Regions from separate parts of the Aquabacterium sp. A3 genome, predicted to be linked through region 1. Evidence: predicted binding sites of a transcription regulator. Region 1 holds the regulator's gene; each other region holds the start of a gene.

Region 1 (5,270 bases):
AGCGCCCCTTCGGCGTTCACCAGCAGCTGTACTTCGCCATCGAATCCATGGGCCTGATCGACAGCCTGCATCCCCGGGTGTTCAAGGCCATGCACGAGCAGCAACAGCGCCTGGACACGCCGGAGGCCATCGCCGAATTCGTGGGCCGCAACGGGGTGGACAGCGCCAAGTTCATGGCCGTGTTCAAGTCATTCGCGGTGCAAACCAAGTGCCGCCAGGCCCGCTCGCTGACCGATGCGTACCGCATCGACGGCGTGCCCGCGCTGGGCATTGCCGGACGCTACTACACGTCCATTTCGCTCAATGGCACGCCGGCGCGTACACTGGACACCACCAACGCCCTGATCGCCCGATCGCGCCGCCCTGCCTGAATCAGGCTGTTGTTCACGGGCCTGGTGCACTGGCGCTGGGCCGCGCTTCATGGCAGAATCTTCTGCAAGAAACATGCCGAAGATTTTGTTGATGTCCACTGGTTTTCCCCTGTCATGGCCTGGCTGGCGCCTGGTGATGCGCTCAGCCTTGATGGCTGGCGCCGCGCTGGCTGCGGTCGCGCACGCCGAAAAGGCCGACCGGGCACAGCCCCTGGTCTTCGCTGCGGATGCCGCTCGTGTGGACGAGGCCAGCCGGGTCAACATCCTCACGGGGCGGGTGGAGATCACCAAAGGCACCATGGTGGTTCGGGCCGATCGCGTCGAAGTGCGGCAAAACCCCGGTGGCACCCAGACGGCCGTGGCCTCTGGTGGGCAAGAGGGGCGGGCCTACTTCCGGCAAAAGCGTGAAGGTCTCAATGAGTTCATCGAAGGCGAGGCCCTGCGCATCACCTACGACGGCGTGCAGGATCTGGTCGTGTTTTCCGGGCGCGCCGTCATGCGTCGGCTCTCTGGTGGGCAGGCCGCTGACCGGGTCTCGGGCGACACCATCACCTACGACAACAAAACAGGTGTCTTCCAGGTGGCCGGTGCACCTGCTGCCAACAGTGGCGCCAGCCGTGGCCGCGTGCAGGGCGTGATCACGCCTCGCAGCGACGCCCCCAATGCAGCCGGGCCAGCCGGGCGTTGAGCACATGAGCGATCCTCGCCCCCCCACTCCCGGCGACGCCACCACGGCCCGTCTTCACGCTCAGGGCTTGCGCAAACGTTACGGTGCCCGCACGGTGGTGCACGACGTGCACGTGTCGGTGGGCGCCGGCGAAGTGGTGGGCCTGCTGGGCCCCAACGGCGCAGGCAAAACCACCTCGTTTTACATGATCGTGGGGCTGGTTCGGGCTGACGCCGGCACCATCGACATCGACGGTGAACGGGTCGAGCGCCTGCCCATCCACCAACGCGCACGTCGCGGCCTGAGCTACCTGCCCCAGGAGGCCTCGATCTTTCGAGCCCTCACGGTCGAAGAAAACATCCGCGCGGTGCTGGAGTTGCAGCACGACGCGCAAGGCCGACGGCTGTCCGAGGCCGAGCTGCGCCAACGGCTCGACACCCTCTTGCAAGACCTCAGCATCGAGAAGCTGCGCTCCAGCCCCGCCATGGCCTTGTCGGGCGGCGAGCGTCGCCGTGTCGAGATCGCGCGTGCCTTGGCCACCCAGCCGCGCTTCATCCTGCTGGACGAGCCCTTTGCCGGGGTCGATCCCATCGCCGTCATGGAGATCCAGCGCATCATCCGTTTCCTCAAGGCCCGCGACATCGGTGTGCTCATCACCGACCACAACGTGCGTGAAACCTTGGGGATCTGTGATCGCGCCTACATCATCAGCGAGGGCCGCGTGCTGGCCGAAGGCGCCCCTGCCGAGATCATCGACAACGCCGACGTCCGCAAGGTCTACCTCGGCGAGCACTTCCGCATGTGAGGCAGCCGCGCCATGAAGCCTTCACTGCAGTTCCGGCTTTCTCAGCACCTGGCGCTCACCCCTCAGTTGCAGCAGTCCATCCGTCTGTTGCAGCTGTCCACGCTGGAGTTGCATCAGGAAGTCGAGCAAATGCTCGAACAAAACCCCTTCCTCGAGCCCGACGACGAATTTGCTTCGCTGGAAACCGCCGCCTCGCAAGAGTTCGAGCGGCAGCGGCAAGAGCAACTCAGCCGTGATGACCGCGCCACCGACACCGATGGCCCCGGCGGTGAGGCCGAACCTGCCGGCCTGGATGGGCTTGAAGCGGGCGCCACCGAGCGTGATGATTGGGAAAACGGCACCGAGCGCGATGACTTTGACGGCATCCGCGAAACGCCTTCGCGCAACAACAGCGACGACGACGACCACGACCCGCTGGAGCGCAACAGCGAGTCCATCAGCCTGCAAGAGCACCTGCGCCACCAGCTCAATGGCATGCGCCTGTCGCCCGCCGACAAGGCGGCCGTCGATGTCCTGATCGAGTCGCTCAACGAAGACGGCTACCTGGCCGACGCCCTGGAGGACGTTGCCAACAGCCTGCTGGGTGGTGAGGACGACGATGTCGACGAGGACTCGCGCGACGAACTCCTGTCGCGCCTGCGCTGCGCGCTGGGCTGGCTGCAGAGCCTGGAGCCCGTCGGCGTCGGCGCCCGCAACCTTTCCGAGTGTCTCTTGCTGCAGTTGCGCGACCAGGACGATCACCCGGCCTGCGACGTGGCCCGGGCCATCTGCCGCGATCACCTCGAACTGCTGGCCCGCCGCGACATGCGCAAGCTCATGGCGGCCACCGGTGCCGATGAGTCGCAGCTCAAGGCCGCACAGTCCCTCATCGTCAGCCTGGAGCCCAAGCCCGGCCGGGCTTTCACGCGGGCTGAGGCCAACATCATCGTGCCCGACGTCATCGTGCAAAAGTCGGGGCGTGGCTGGAAGGTGGTGCTCAACCCCGACGTCATGCCCAAGCTGCGCATCAACGACCTCTACGCCCAGGCCCTGCGTGCCAGCCGGGGCCCCCGCGGCGGTGGCGAGGGCGCGCACGCCTCGCTCAGCTCCCGCTTGCAGGAGGCCCGTTGGTTCGTCAAGAACATCCAGCAGCGCTTCGACACCATCCTGCGGGTCTCGCAGGCCATCGTCGATCGCCAGAAGAATTTCTTCACCCATGGCGAGATCGCGATGAAACCGCTGGTGCTGCGCGAAATCGCCGACGAACTCGGTCTGCACGAGTCCACCATCTCGCGGGTCACCACCGCCAAGTACATGAACACGCCCTTCGGCACGTTCGAGCTCAAGTACTTCTTCGGCTCATCGCTCAACACCGAAGCCGGCGGCAACGCCTCCAGCACCGCCGTGCGCGCCCTGATCAAGCAGCTCGTCGCCGCCGAAGACCCGGCCAAGCCCTTGTCAGACAGCCAACTCTCGTCCATGCTGGAAGAGCAGGGCATCCAGGTGGCGCGCCGCACCGTGGCCAAGTACCGCGAGGCCCTCAAGATCGCGCCCGCGAACCTGCGCAAGTCGCTCTGACGGCCCCCGCTGGCGGCCGCCGGGGGTGCCGTCATCGCTTCTCGTCACCGTTTCTTTTTGTGAACACCTCCATCTCCCTGCCCCATGCTGTTGCCATTTGAGCGAGCCATCGCCATCCTCCCCTGGCAGGACTGGGCGGCCCTGAGCCTGTTCTTCTTTGGCTGGGTTGCTTATGCCCAGTTCGCCTCGCGCCGAGCCCGGGTGCAGCGCACCTTGCTGGCCAGCACCAACCACTACCGCATGCACTGGATGGCCCAGGTCACCCACCGCGACCAGCGCATCGTGGACGCCGCCATCACCCAGAACCTGGCCAGCAGCCCCAGCTTCTGGGCGTCCACCACCATCCTGATCCTCGGGGGCTTGCTGGCGGTGCTGGGCACCCACGACCGCGCCAGTGAACTCGTCAAGGACATCCCGTTCGCCGCCCGCACCACGCTGCTCGTCTTCGACATCAAGCTGCTCATCTTGCTGTCCGTGTTCATTTACGCTTTCTTTCGCTTCACCTGGTCCATGCGCGTGTACTCCTTCGGTGCCATCCTGGTGGGGGCCGCGCCCAATGTCGACGTGTTCGACCGTGGCCAGGCCGATCGCGACGAATTCATCCGGCGCGCGGGCAAGCTCATGGGCATGGCCGCCGAGAGCTTTGCCGATGGCTTGCGCGCCTACTACATGTCGTTCGCGGTGATCGCCTGGTTCGTGTCCCCGATCTTCTTTGCCCTGGCCACCCTCGCGGTGCTCTGGATCCTCTACCGACGTGAATTCCTCTCGGACGTGCTTGCCGTGCTCAACGCCTGAGCCCGCCCCTGTCGCCGCGCCGATCGTTTGCCTCTCGCTTGCCCATGACCACCTCCGCCCCCCGTCCCCGCCGTGTCCCGGCGCCTGCCTCGCGCCCAGGCCCTTCGCGCCCGGCGCCCGCCGCCATGCCCGGGGGTGGCCATGTGGCTCCCCGTGTGCTTCATGAGCCTGTGCTTTTCCTGTCTTGCGCCAGCGGTGTCGAGCCACTCTTGCTCGACGAGGCCCGTCGCATCCTGGGGGCATCGGCGCGCCTGTCCGAGGGCCGAGGCGGCATCGAGGTGCGTCCGCCCGTCGATCTGCCCGAAGGTGCCCCCCGGCAGCAGGCGGGGCTGGAGCAGGCCATGCGCCTGAACCTCGAAAGCCGCCTGGCCCAGCGCGTCTTGTGGCGCGTGGCCGAATCCACCTACCGTCATGAAGACGACCTCTACCGCCTGGGCCGTCTCGTCGACTGGGCGCAGTGGATCACCCCCCGTCACACCCTGCGCGTGGACGTCGCGGCACGCCGCAGCCCGCTGCGAAGCCTGCAGTTCGCGGGCCTGCGCATCAAGGACGCCGTGTGCGACCACCTGCGCGAACGCACCGGCGAGCGCCCCAGCGTGGACACCCGACACCCTGACCTGGGTGTGCAGCTGTTCCTGGACGAGGCCCGCGCGCTGCTGTACATCGACACCTCCGGCGAGGCGCTCTTCAAGCGCGGCTGGCGCGATGACACTGGTGAAGCGCCGCTGAAAGAGACACTCGCTGCCGCCATGCTCGCCGCTGCCGGCTGGCAAGGGCGCCCCGAAGATGGCCCCCTGCTGGACCCCTGCTGCGGCGCGGGCACCATCCCCATCGAGGCCGCGCAAATCGCTTGCGACATCGCGCCCGGGCTGCAACGTCAGTTTGCCTTCGAGAAGCTCCTGCCGTTCAAACCCCATCTCGGCGCCTGGCAGCAACTCCGGCAGGCCGCGCGTGCGCGACAGCGTGCGCCACAGGTCGCCATCTACGCGGGCGACGTCGCATTCCGAATGACCGACTTCGCCACCCGCAACGCGGAGCGGGCTGGCGTGCGCCACGCCATCGCTTTCAAGACGGC
Region 2 (5,270 bases), on a different contig from region 1:
AAGGACGTCTGGTAATTCACGTCCAGCAGGCGCGCGGTGTTTTCGGCGCGCTCCATGTAGCGGGCCATCCAGAACAAATGGTCGGCGGTGCGCGAGAGCATGGGTTTGGTCTCCAGATGGGCGGCACGGCGGCGAGCGCGGCCCGGTGTGTGTGTCAGCAGGTGCCGGGGCAGATGGTGTTCGATGCGTTCATTGAGCATGTGGCCTCCCCTTTGATGGCGATGGTGTTCAGCTTTCCAGCACCCAGGTGTCCTTGGTGCCCCCGCCTTGCGAGCTGTTGACCACCAGGGAGCCCTCCTTGAGCGCCACACGGGTCAGCCCCCCCGGCACCATGCGCACTTCCTTGCTGCTCGACAGCACAAAGGGGCGCAAATCAATGTGGCGCGGCGCGATGCCGCTGTCCACGAAGGTGGGACAGGTGGACAGCGACAGCGTCGGCTGAGCGATGTAGTTGCTCGGGTTGGCCAGCAGCACCTTGCGGAAGGTCTCGACCTCGGCCTTGGTGGCCGCAGGCCCCACCAGCATGCCGTAGCCGCCCGCGCCGTGCACTTCCTTGACCACCAGCTCGGACAGGTTGTCCAGGGTGTACTTGAGGTCGTCGGCTTCGCGGCAGATGTAGGTGGGCACGTTCTGCAGAATGGGTTTTTCGCCCAGGTAGAACTCGATCATGCGCGGCACGTACGGATAGATGGACTTGTCATCGGCAATGCCGGTGCCAAACGCGTTGGCCAGCGTGACGTTGCCCGCACGGTAAGCACGCAGCAGGCCGGCCACGCCCAGGGTCGAGTCCTTGCGGAAGACCTCCGGGTCCATGAAATCGTCGTCCACGCGGCGATAGATCACGTCCACACGCTGCGGTCCGCGCGTGGTGCGCATGTAGACGAAGTCGTCCTTGACGAAGAGGTCTTGCCCCTCCACCAGTTCGATGCCCATTTGCTGGGCCAGGAAGGCGTGCTCGAAATAGGCTGAGTTGTACATGCCCGGGGTGAGCACGACCGCGACCGGGTCGTTGACCCCTGCGGGTGACATGGCGTGCAGGGTGTCCAGCAGCAAGTCAGGATAGTGCGCGACAGGCGCCACCCGGTGCTCCGAGAACAGCTCCGGGAAGAGGCGCATGCTCATCTTGCGGTTCTCGAGCATGTAGCTCACGCCGCTGGGCACGCGCAGATTGTCTTCCAGCACGTAGTAGGTGCCACTGCCATCGGGGTTGCAGGCCCGCACGATGTCGATGCCCGAGATGATGGAGTAGATGCCACCAGGCACATTCAGGCCCATCATCTCCTTGCGGAACTGGGCGTTGTGCAGCACGGGCTCTGACGGGATCACGCCCGCCTTGAGAATTTCCTGGTCGTGGTAGACGTCTTCCAGGAACCGGTTCAACGCGGTCACCCGCTGCTTGAGGCCCTTTTCCATCTCGCGCCATTCGGCCGCCGGGATGATGCGGGGAATCAGGTCGAAAGGAATGAGGCGCTCGGTGCCCGAACCATCCTCGTCCTTGTCGCCATACACCGCGAACGTGATGCCCACCCGCCGAAAGATCATCTCGGCTTCTTCACGCCGAGAGCGCATCTGATCGGTGGGCTGTCGGTTCAGCCAGCGATCGTAGGTTTTGTAGTGGTCGCGCACCTCGGTGCCGCCAGCGTGCATCTCGTCGAAAAATCGCATCGATGGTCCCCGTGAAGGGTGTGGTTGCTGCGTTTACTCAGCAGATGCATGGACTGTGCCAGCTTTGTCCCGGGCATCGGCCGTTGGGCACAGATTTCGGGCACATCCAGCACAGCTTGCCACATGAAGGCACATGATCGCACCAAGATGGCGCCTTAGCCCCCAGATTGGGCGGATTCGTCCAGCAGGCGGGTGGTCACGCGCACCACCAAGGTGTGCTCACCGCCACCTCGGATCACGCCCCGCAGGGGGGTGACGTCGCCAAAGTCACGCCCTTGCGCCACCCTGACATGGTGCAAGGCTGGCACACAGTTGTTGGTGGGGTCCAGATCCAGCCAGTCGTCCTGCCCGTCCGGGCTCAAACCAGGCACCCACAGGCTCAGCCAGGCGTGCGAGGCGTCCGCACCCACCAGGGGCGCCTGCCCCGGCGGCGGGCGGGTGAGCAAATAGCCACTGACATACCGCGCAGCCAGGCCGCATGAGCGCAGGCAGGCGATCATGAGGTGGGCAAAATCCTGGCAGACGCCTTTGCGCTGACGCAGCACTTCGATGACGGGCGTGGAAATGTCGGTGGACGCCGGGGCGTACTCGAAGTCGGTGTGGATGCGCCGCATCAGGTCGATGGCCGCCTCGGCGACGGGGCGATCCGGACGCAAGGAGACCTCGGCGTAGCGCTTGAGGTCGGCATGCAGTGGCACGAACGGTGAGGCAAACAGGAACTCGCTGGCTGGCTCGAAGGGGGCCTTGGCACGGTAGGTGAGGTGGTCGCGCAAGGCGGCACAGCTCAGGCTTTGAGTGGGGTCCAGTGAGGCATGGCGACGGCGCACCAGCACCTGGCTGCGCGCCACCACCCGCAGTTCGTGGTGCGGCGCATTGAGTGCGAAATAGGCGCGGCTGTTGCCATGTGCATCGCGGCGCACGCTGTGCTGTGCCGGCGCGGGGCGCACGTCCATCTCGAACTGCAACAGGGTCTGGCCCTGGTCGGTGAGCGGCCGCAGGCAGGCGATGTGCTGGGCGTGGTCCACCGCCGAGGCGTAGTCGTACAGGGTTTCGTGCTCGACCGACAACCGGGCCCAATCCTGCGACCAGTCAGGGTCTCGGGCGGCGGTGATCGCTTCGTGCAGCAGCGATGGGGACTCGATCGGTGTGCTCATGCACTCACCATCGCATCTTCAGGCTCGGCGTGGGCGAAGTACAGCCGCCCCACCTCGTCAGACAGGCGCCAACTGGCGTCCAGCAGCCGGTTGAGGAGGTTGAGCACCGCCTCATGCCCGTGCTCGGGATCACAGAGCTCTTGCAACGTGGCGCCCACGCCCTGGTGCGGCAGCAGGGCCAGCAGGTCGGTGGTGCCGCTGCCACGGTCGGGCAACTTGCCCAACTCGGTGCGCAAACGGCGCAGCACGCAGGCCAGAGACCGGGGGTTGGCCTCGTCCATGACCAGCAGGGCCAGCAAGGGCCCCTGCTCCAGCCGCCGCTGAAAGCGGGCGCGGAAGGTGATGGCGCTGTCAAAGAGGTCCAGCAAGAGATCGCCTCCTTGCGGGTGCGCCAGCGCATCGGCGCTCCAGAACGATTTGAGCATGCTGACGTGCCCGGACAGGCGCTCGATCAGGCGCCCCACCGACAACAGGCGCCAGCCGGCATCTCGCGTCATGCGGTCGGTCTGGGCGCCGGTGGCAGCCGCCAGTTGCACCGCCAGGTGATCCAGGGCCGCCTGCGCGCGTTCGGCTTGTGCGTCCAGGCTCAAGGCGTCTACCGAGTCGTCAGGAGGGCGCAAGGCCGACTCAAAGTCTCGCGACATCTGCCTGAGCAGGCGCGCATGGGCGGGCGAGAGTCGGTCACGCAGGGCTTGCGCCGTGCGCTCGATGGCCACCAGGTTGTAGCCCAGGCTGCAGGCTCCCTGAGAGGCGCGCCCGTCGCCCAGGGCTTCCAGCATGGCCCGCTCGAACACGCGCGGCGATTTCACCAGCGAGGGCACCGCCGGCGGCACCAGGCCATTGAACTCGGCCAGTTGAGAGACGGCGTGCAGGGGGGCCGGCACCAGATCGTCGTCACTGGCGCGCAAATCCAGGAGGGACTGCACCAGGCGCAACTGCAGCTCGGCACGCTCGGTGTAACGCCCCATCCAGAACAGGTTTTCGCCCGTGCGGCTGGCCACCGGCCGTTGCCGCTGCACCAGTTCGTCCAGGCGCACCGCGGAGGGCAGCATCGAGAAGGTGTCCACCGGGCCTTGGGTCAGCACCCAGGTGTCCAGGCTGGAGCCGCCCAGTTGCATGGACACCGGGCCGGCATCTCGGGTGGCGATCCGGGTCATGCCACCGGGCAGCACATGCCACTGTCCCCGCCCGTCGGCCAGGGCATACACGCGCAACGAGGCGCTGCGCAACCGCACCATGCCAGCGTCCCACACGGGCGTCTGGGCATAGGGCTGGAAGCGCTGCAGGGTGTAGTCGGCCGGACGCCGGTCAATGCGATCTCGCCAGGCGGCCAGCGCCGGGGCCGTGAGCGTGCGCGCCACCACCGTGTCGAAATCCAGGCGCTGGGTGTGGCTGCCAAACCCGGGCGTGCCCATGTGCGGAAAGCTCGGGCGGATGACGTGCTCTGCCAGCTCGGGGCGCACGGCATCCCACACAGCGCCTTCGCCACACCACCAGGTGGGCAGCGAGGGCAAGGCCAGCTCTTCACCAAGCAAGTGCCTGGACAGGGCGGGCAGAAATCCGTGCACGGCTGGCGACTCCAGAAAGCCGGTACCCAGGGCATTGGCCAGCACGACATGGCCGGCACGCACGGCCTGCATCAACCCCGGCACGCCCAGGGTGGAATCGGAGCGCAACTCCAGCGGATCACAGAAGTCGTCATCCAGGCGACGCAAGAGCCCATGGATGGGCTCCAGGCCCTGCACGGTCTTGATGAAGACACGCTCGTCACGCACGACCAGGTCGCCCCCTTCGACGAGGGGCAGTCCGAGGTAACGGGCCAGGTAGGCATGCTCGAAATAGGTTTCGTTGTAAGGGCCTGGCGTGAGCAAGGCCAGGCGGGGGGTGTCGCCTCCTGCACAGGGGCTTGCCAGCTCTGACACGGTTTCAACCATGCGCCGATAGCTGCTGGCCAGGTGCTGCACACTCATCTGCCGATAGGCCTCTGGAAACAGGCGCGAGACGATGAGCCGGTTCTGCATCACATAACCCAGCCCCGATGGGGCCTGGGTGCGTTGAGACACCACCCACCAGGCACCATCGGGCCCACGGACGAGGTCAAAGGCCATGACATGCAGGTAGATGTCTCCCAGGGGACGCACACCCTGCAGGCCCCGCAGGTAACCCGGATGACCCAGCACCAGGGCCGCCGGCAGCATGGCTTTCTTCAGCAGGTGCTGATCGCCATAGGCGTCCAGCAGGATCTGGTTGAGCAGGCGGGCGCGCTGGGCCACGCCACGCTCAAGCTGGCGCCATTCGTCGGCAGCGACGATGCGCGGCAAGACCTCCAGCGACCAGGGGCGGGCCATGCCCTGCTCGCCACCGTAAACGTTGTAGGTGACGCCATCTTCGCGAATCTGGCGTGCCAGGATTTCGCGGCGACGCTCCAGGTCGTCCAACGGCGCGCCCAGG
Region 3 (5,270 bases), on a different contig from region 1:
GGGCAAGCGCCGCGTGGCATTTGCGGCCCCCTATCCGGGCAAGATCGTCCCGATGGACCTGCGTGAACTGGGCGGTACCTTGATTTGTCAGAAGGACTCGTTCCTGTGTGCTGCCCGGGGCGTTTCCCTGGGCATTGCGCTACAGCAGCGCCTGGGCACAGGCTTTTTTGGTGGCGAGGGCTTCATCATGCAGAAGCTCGAAGGCGACGGGCTGGCGTTCGTGCATGCCGGTGGCACCGTGGTGCGCCGTGAGTTGAAAGCGGGCGAATCGCTGATGATCGACACGGGCTGCGTGGTCGCTTACACCGGCGGCGTCGATTTCGACATCCAGTACGTCGGCAAGGTCAAAACCGCGCTGTTCGGCGGCGAGGGCCTGTTCCTGGCGCGCCTGACAGGTCCCGGCCACGTCTGGCTGCAGAGCCTGCCGTTTTCTCGACTGGCGTCGCGCATCTTTGCTGCAGCGCCCCAGACCGGCGGCGGTACGCGCGAACAAGGTGGCCTGCTGACCGGTGTGGCCGGCGGTGGTTTGCTCGGAGGTCTGCTGGGAGGCGATCAAGAATGAGCGTGGCCGAGGCCGCCTCGCGGTGGGGCGACGTGTGGGGGGCGGCCTGGCGTGCGGTGCTCTACGGTTTGTTGTGGCGTGTCCAGTGGATCAGCGCCGCTCCGTTGCTGTTCAGTGCTGTGCTGCTGGGGGGGCTGGCGTGGTGGGGATGGACGCCGGCCAATGAGGCGGTTCGCCAGGCCCTGGACCAGTGGGGGTGGAGTCAGGCGGCGCTGGACTGGCTGGACGCCATGGGCTGGTCGTCTTTGAGGGCTGCGCTGGTGCCCTTGCTGATATCGCTCATCTCCATCCCGGTGATCATCGTGGTGTGTTTGCTGGCGGTGGGGGCGCTGGCCGCGCCAGCGATGGCCAAACTGGTACAGCAACGGCGCTTTGTGGCGCTCGTGCCTCAAGGCCAGGTGCCTTGGTGGAAATCGCTGGGTGAATCGTTCCGGCTCACGGCGGTGGCCGTGTTGGCCTTCGTGCTGACCCTGCCCTTGTGGTTGTTGCCGCCAGTGGCCGGCCTGGTGGTGCCTTTGGTCTGGGGTTGGCTGGCCTATCGTGTGATGACCCTGGATGTGCTGGCGGACTGGGCCAGTGAGCAGGAGTTGGCTGCCTTGCTGAAGCAGCACCGCGGGCCGCTGATGTTCATGGGGGTGGCCTCAGGTTACATGGGGTCGATGCCTGCGATGTTGTGGGCGGCCGGCGGTGTGCTGTCATTCGCGCTGGCCCCCGTGCTGGTGCTGGTGTCGGTGTGGCTTTACACGCTGGTGTTCTGTCTCACCGGATTGTGGTTTGCGCATTACCTGATGCAGGCGTTGCATCAACTGAGAAGTCGGCAGGTGCCGGTGGAGGGCAGGGCATGGTTGGGCTGATCATCATCGGCGACGAAATCCTCAGCGGGCGTCGCCAGGACAAGCACCTGACCAAGGCCATCGACGTGCTGTCCCAGCGCGGCATGGCCGTGTCGTGGGCCCACTACGTGGGTGACGATCCGCCGCGCATCACGCAGCGCTTGCGCGAAGCGCGTCAATCCGGCGAGGTGGTCTTTTCGTTCGGCGGCATTGGTGCCACCCCGGATGACCACACCCGCGCCTGCGCTGCCCGTGCGTGGGATACCTCACTGGTGTCGCACCCGCAGGCCCGAGCGTTGATCCTGGCCCGCTGCGAAGAGATGGCGCAACAAGAAGGCGTGGTCATGGACGTTGACAGCGAAGACGTTCAGCGTCGCCTGCAGATGGGTTGCTTCCCCGCCGGGGCAGAGATCATTCACAACCCCTACAACCGCATCCCCGGGTTCTCCATGGAGCGGCGGGTGCATTTTGTCCCTGGCTTTCCGGTCATGGCCTGGCCCATGATGGAGGCGGTGCTGGATCAGTGGCATCAAGACCTGCATGGCAGCGCCGTTCAGCGAGAGCATGCCGTGGTGGTTCGCCGCGGCATCGAGTCACGGCTGACGCCGCTGATGTTGGACATCGAGGCGCGCCATCCAGGCATCAAGGTGTTCAGCCTGCCCAGTGTGGACCATCCCGAGCATGGGCGGCACGTTGAGCTCGGGGTCAAAGGACGGCCAGAGCTGGTGGCGGCGGCGTTTGAGGATCTGCGCGCCGGCCTTTCCCATCTTGGTGCGGACATAGGCCCCGAAATGGTGCGAAACTGAGGTTGGCTTTTTTGTGCACCAACATGGCGCAAATGCGGGCCTTCTGGCGAGCGATTCCCTGAGCGCTCAGGGTGAAAATGGTGCAGCGCAGCATCTTGCGCACGCCTCCTGTGCGACCATCGCGCCGTTGGCTTGTTGTCGCAGGCCACATTTTTGGGCCGCGCTGGCAGCGACGAGGTGTCGGCCCGATTTGGGCACGGATTCTGCTATTACACTGCCGTGCGGTTGTTTCAATCCGAAGCAGCCCCCCAACAATCCTCTTGTATTCATTCAAGCCTCTCGCTAGGAGCACCTGATGGCCAACAAGACCGTCGCCGACGTGATGAAGATGGTGAAGGACAACGAAGTCAAGTTCGTTGATTTCCGCTTCACCGATACCCGTGGTAAGGAACAGCACGTGTCTGTGCCTGTTTCCCACTTTGACGAAGACAAGTTCACCTCGGGCCACGCGTTCGACGGTTCCTCCATCGCCGGCTGGAAGGGCATTGAAGCCTCCGACATGCTGCTGATGCCGGACCCCAACACCGCCAACATCGACCCCTTCTTCGAAGAACCCACCCTGCTGCTGACCTGCGACGTCATCGACCCGCACGACGGCAAGCCCTACGAGCGCGACCCCCGCTCGCTGGCCAAGCGTGCTGAAGCCTACCTGAAGGCCTCGGGCCTGGGCGACACCGCCTACTTTGGTCCTGAGCCCGAGTTCTTCGTGTTCGACAGCGTGCGCTGGAACGCCGACATGTCCGGCTGCTTCGTGAAGATCGAGTCCGAAGAAGGCGCCTGGAACACGGGCAAGGACTACGAACACGGCAACAGCGGCTACCGTCCCACCGTCAAGGGCGGCTACTTCCCCGTGCCTCCGGTCGACAGCGGCCAGGACATGCGCTCGGAAATGTGCCTGATCCTCGAATCGATGGGCATCCCGGTTGAAGTGCATCACCACGAAGTGGCCAACGCCGGTCAGATGGAAATCGGCACCAAGTTCGCCACGCTGACCCAGCGCGCCGACTGGCTGCAACTGCAAAAGTACATCATCCAGAACGTGGCCCATGCCTATGGCAAGACCGCCACCTTCATGCCCAAGCCCATCGTGGGCGACAACGGTTCCGGCATGCACGTTCACCAGTCGATCTGGAAGGACGGCAAGAACCTGTTCGCTGGTGACGGCTACGCTGGTCTGAGCGAATTCGCGCTGTACTACATCGGCGGCATCATCAAGCACGCCCGTGCCCTGAACGCCATCACCAACCCCGGTACGAACTCGTACAAGCGTCTGGTGCCTGGCTTCGAAGCCCCGGTGAAGCTGGCCTACTCGGCCAAGAACCGCTCGGCCTCGATCCGCATCCCGTACGTGGCCAACCCCAAGGGTCGTCGCATCGAAGCTCGCTTCCCCGATCCTTCTGCCAACCCCTACCTGGCCTTCGCTGCACTGATGATGGCCGGTCTGGACGGCGTGGAAAACAAGATCCATCCGGGCGAAGCCGCCACGAAGGACCTGTACCACCTGCCGCCGGAAGAGGACAAGCTGATCCCGACCGTGTGCCACAGCCTGGATCAGGCTCTGGAAAACCTGGACAAGGATCGCGCATTCCTGACCAAGGGTGGCGTGTTCACCGATGCTTACATCGATGCCTACATCGACCTGAAGATGCAGGAAGTCACCCGCTTCCGCATGACGACTCACCCGATCGAGTTCGACATGTACTACTCGCTCTGATTCCTGATCAGAGTGTCTGTAAAGGGCGACGCAAGTCGCCCTTTTTCATTGGGGCCGATCGCTTTGGCGTGGATGGTTTCATGGTGTCACCGCGCTCATCCCGCTTGCGGGCATACTTGGGTGTGAGGCCAGACCAACGGAGACCGAGCGTGAGTTCATTGCCAACGACCCTGTCATCGCCCCTGCAGGGGGGGCGCGCGTTTGCCTGTTGGCTGATGCTTGGCGTGTTGGCCGCAGGCGCGGCGCATGCCCAGGACAAGCCGGTGTACAAGTGCCCCGGCAATCTGTACACCGATGCCTTGTCGTCCAAAGAGGCCCAGTCGCGGGGGTGTCGCACACTGGACGGCGCGCCCATCACCGTGATTCAAAGTGTGCAGCGAACGGCGCCCACGCGCTCGTCGGCCGCCGCGCCCAGCGATGGCGAGCGCATCAGTGCCGACAAGCAGAAGTCCATGGACACCGACGCCCGTCGCATCCTGGAAGCCGAGTTGCGCAAAGAAGAAGAGGCGCTGACCGGCTTGCGCCAGGAATACAACAACGGGCAGCCAGAGCGCCGTGGGGATGAAAAAAACTACCAGAAGTACCTGGACCGCGTCGAACAACTCAAGGCCGAGATCGCCCGCCGTGAGTCCAATGTCGCATCGCTGAAGCGCGAGCTTGGCAAATTCTCTTCAGCGTCCCAATGAAAGTCATTCTGTGAGCCGAGTCCAGCAAGTTCCTGCCACCGCCAGCAGATCTCCCCGGCTGGGGCTGACGGCGGGCGCCCACCGGCTGCCCGATGACGCCGATCAATGGTCTGTGCTGGATCACCTGGCCTCGATGGTGGCCATCGTCGAACCCGATGGGCGTTGCCTGTTCGCCAACACCACTTTCGAGGAAGTGCTGGGCCTGTCCAGGCGGGCCGTTCTGGGTGAGTCCATCTTCGACTGGTTTGCCGACTCGGCCATGCTGCGCGAAATCGTCACGGCGGTGGCCCGCAACGAGTACGCCACCAGCCGCCTTCAAGCCGAACTCAAGCGCCACCCCAATCTGTATGCCGACGCCCTGCACGTGCAGGTGATCGTCACCCGCTATGGCCATGGCGACCAGGTGCTGGTCGAGCTGGTTGAAATTGAGCAGCAAACCCGCCAGGATCGTGAGGAGCGTGCACTGGATCAGGTGCAGGCCAACAAGGAGCTCATTCGCAACCTCGCGCACGAAATCAAGAACCCGCTGGGCGGCATCCGTGGTGCGGCACAGTTGCTCCAGATGGAGCTGGATGACAAGTCGCTCATCGAATACACGCAGGTCATCATCCATGAGGCGGATCGCCTGCAGTCTCTGGTGGACCGGTTGCTGGCCCCGCATCGACGTCC

The links. Region 1 encodes sigma-54, which starts transcription at its own class of promoters, with help from an activator protein. Its sites were predicted from a motif close to TGGCANGNAANCTGCTTT; they were not measured.
Region 2: the regulator sigma-54 is predicted to act here: its motif matches at 1,709-1,726, upstream of WNB94_RS13850 (circularly permuted type 2 ATP-grasp protein).
Region 3: the regulator sigma-54 is predicted to act here: its motif matches at 2,394-2,411, upstream of glnA (type I glutamate--ammonia ligase).

What each region holds. Positions count from the first base shown of each region.
Region 1 is NZ_JBBPEV010000006.1:1,643-6,912, reverse strand. It holds gene WNB94_RS15765 (thiol:disulfide interchange protein DsbA/DsbL) at 1-371, shown strand, start outside; gene lptA (lipopolysaccharide transport periplasmic protein LptA) at 445-1,059, shown strand; gene lptB (LPS export ABC transporter ATP-binding protein) at 1,064-1,843, shown strand; gene WNB94_RS15750 (RNA polymerase factor sigma-54) at 1,856-3,400, shown strand; gene WNB94_RS15745 (DUF599 domain-containing protein) at 3,485-4,195, shown strand; gene WNB94_RS15740 (THUMP domain-containing class I SAM-dependent RNA methyltransferase) at 4,321-5,270, shown strand, end outside.
Region 2 is NZ_JBBPEV010000004.1:159,285-164,554, forward strand. It holds gene WNB94_RS13845 (alpha-E domain-containing protein) at 1-101, opposite strand, end outside; gene WNB94_RS13850 (circularly permuted type 2 ATP-grasp protein) at 229-1,665, opposite strand; gene WNB94_RS13855 (transglutaminase family protein) at 1,821-2,819, opposite strand; gene WNB94_RS13860 (circularly permuted type 2 ATP-grasp protein) at 2,816-5,270, opposite strand, start outside.
Region 3 is NZ_JBBPEV010000001.1:535,363-540,632, reverse strand. It holds gene WNB94_RS02340 (TIGR00266 family protein) at 1-562, shown strand, start outside; gene WNB94_RS02335 (EI24 domain-containing protein) at 559-1,416, shown strand; gene WNB94_RS02330 (competence/damage-inducible protein A) at 1,404-2,201, shown strand; gene glnA (type I glutamate--ammonia ligase) at 2,497-3,915, shown strand; gene WNB94_RS02320 (hypothetical protein) at 4,065-4,601, shown strand; gene glnL (nitrogen regulation protein NR(II)) at 4,660-5,270, shown strand, end outside.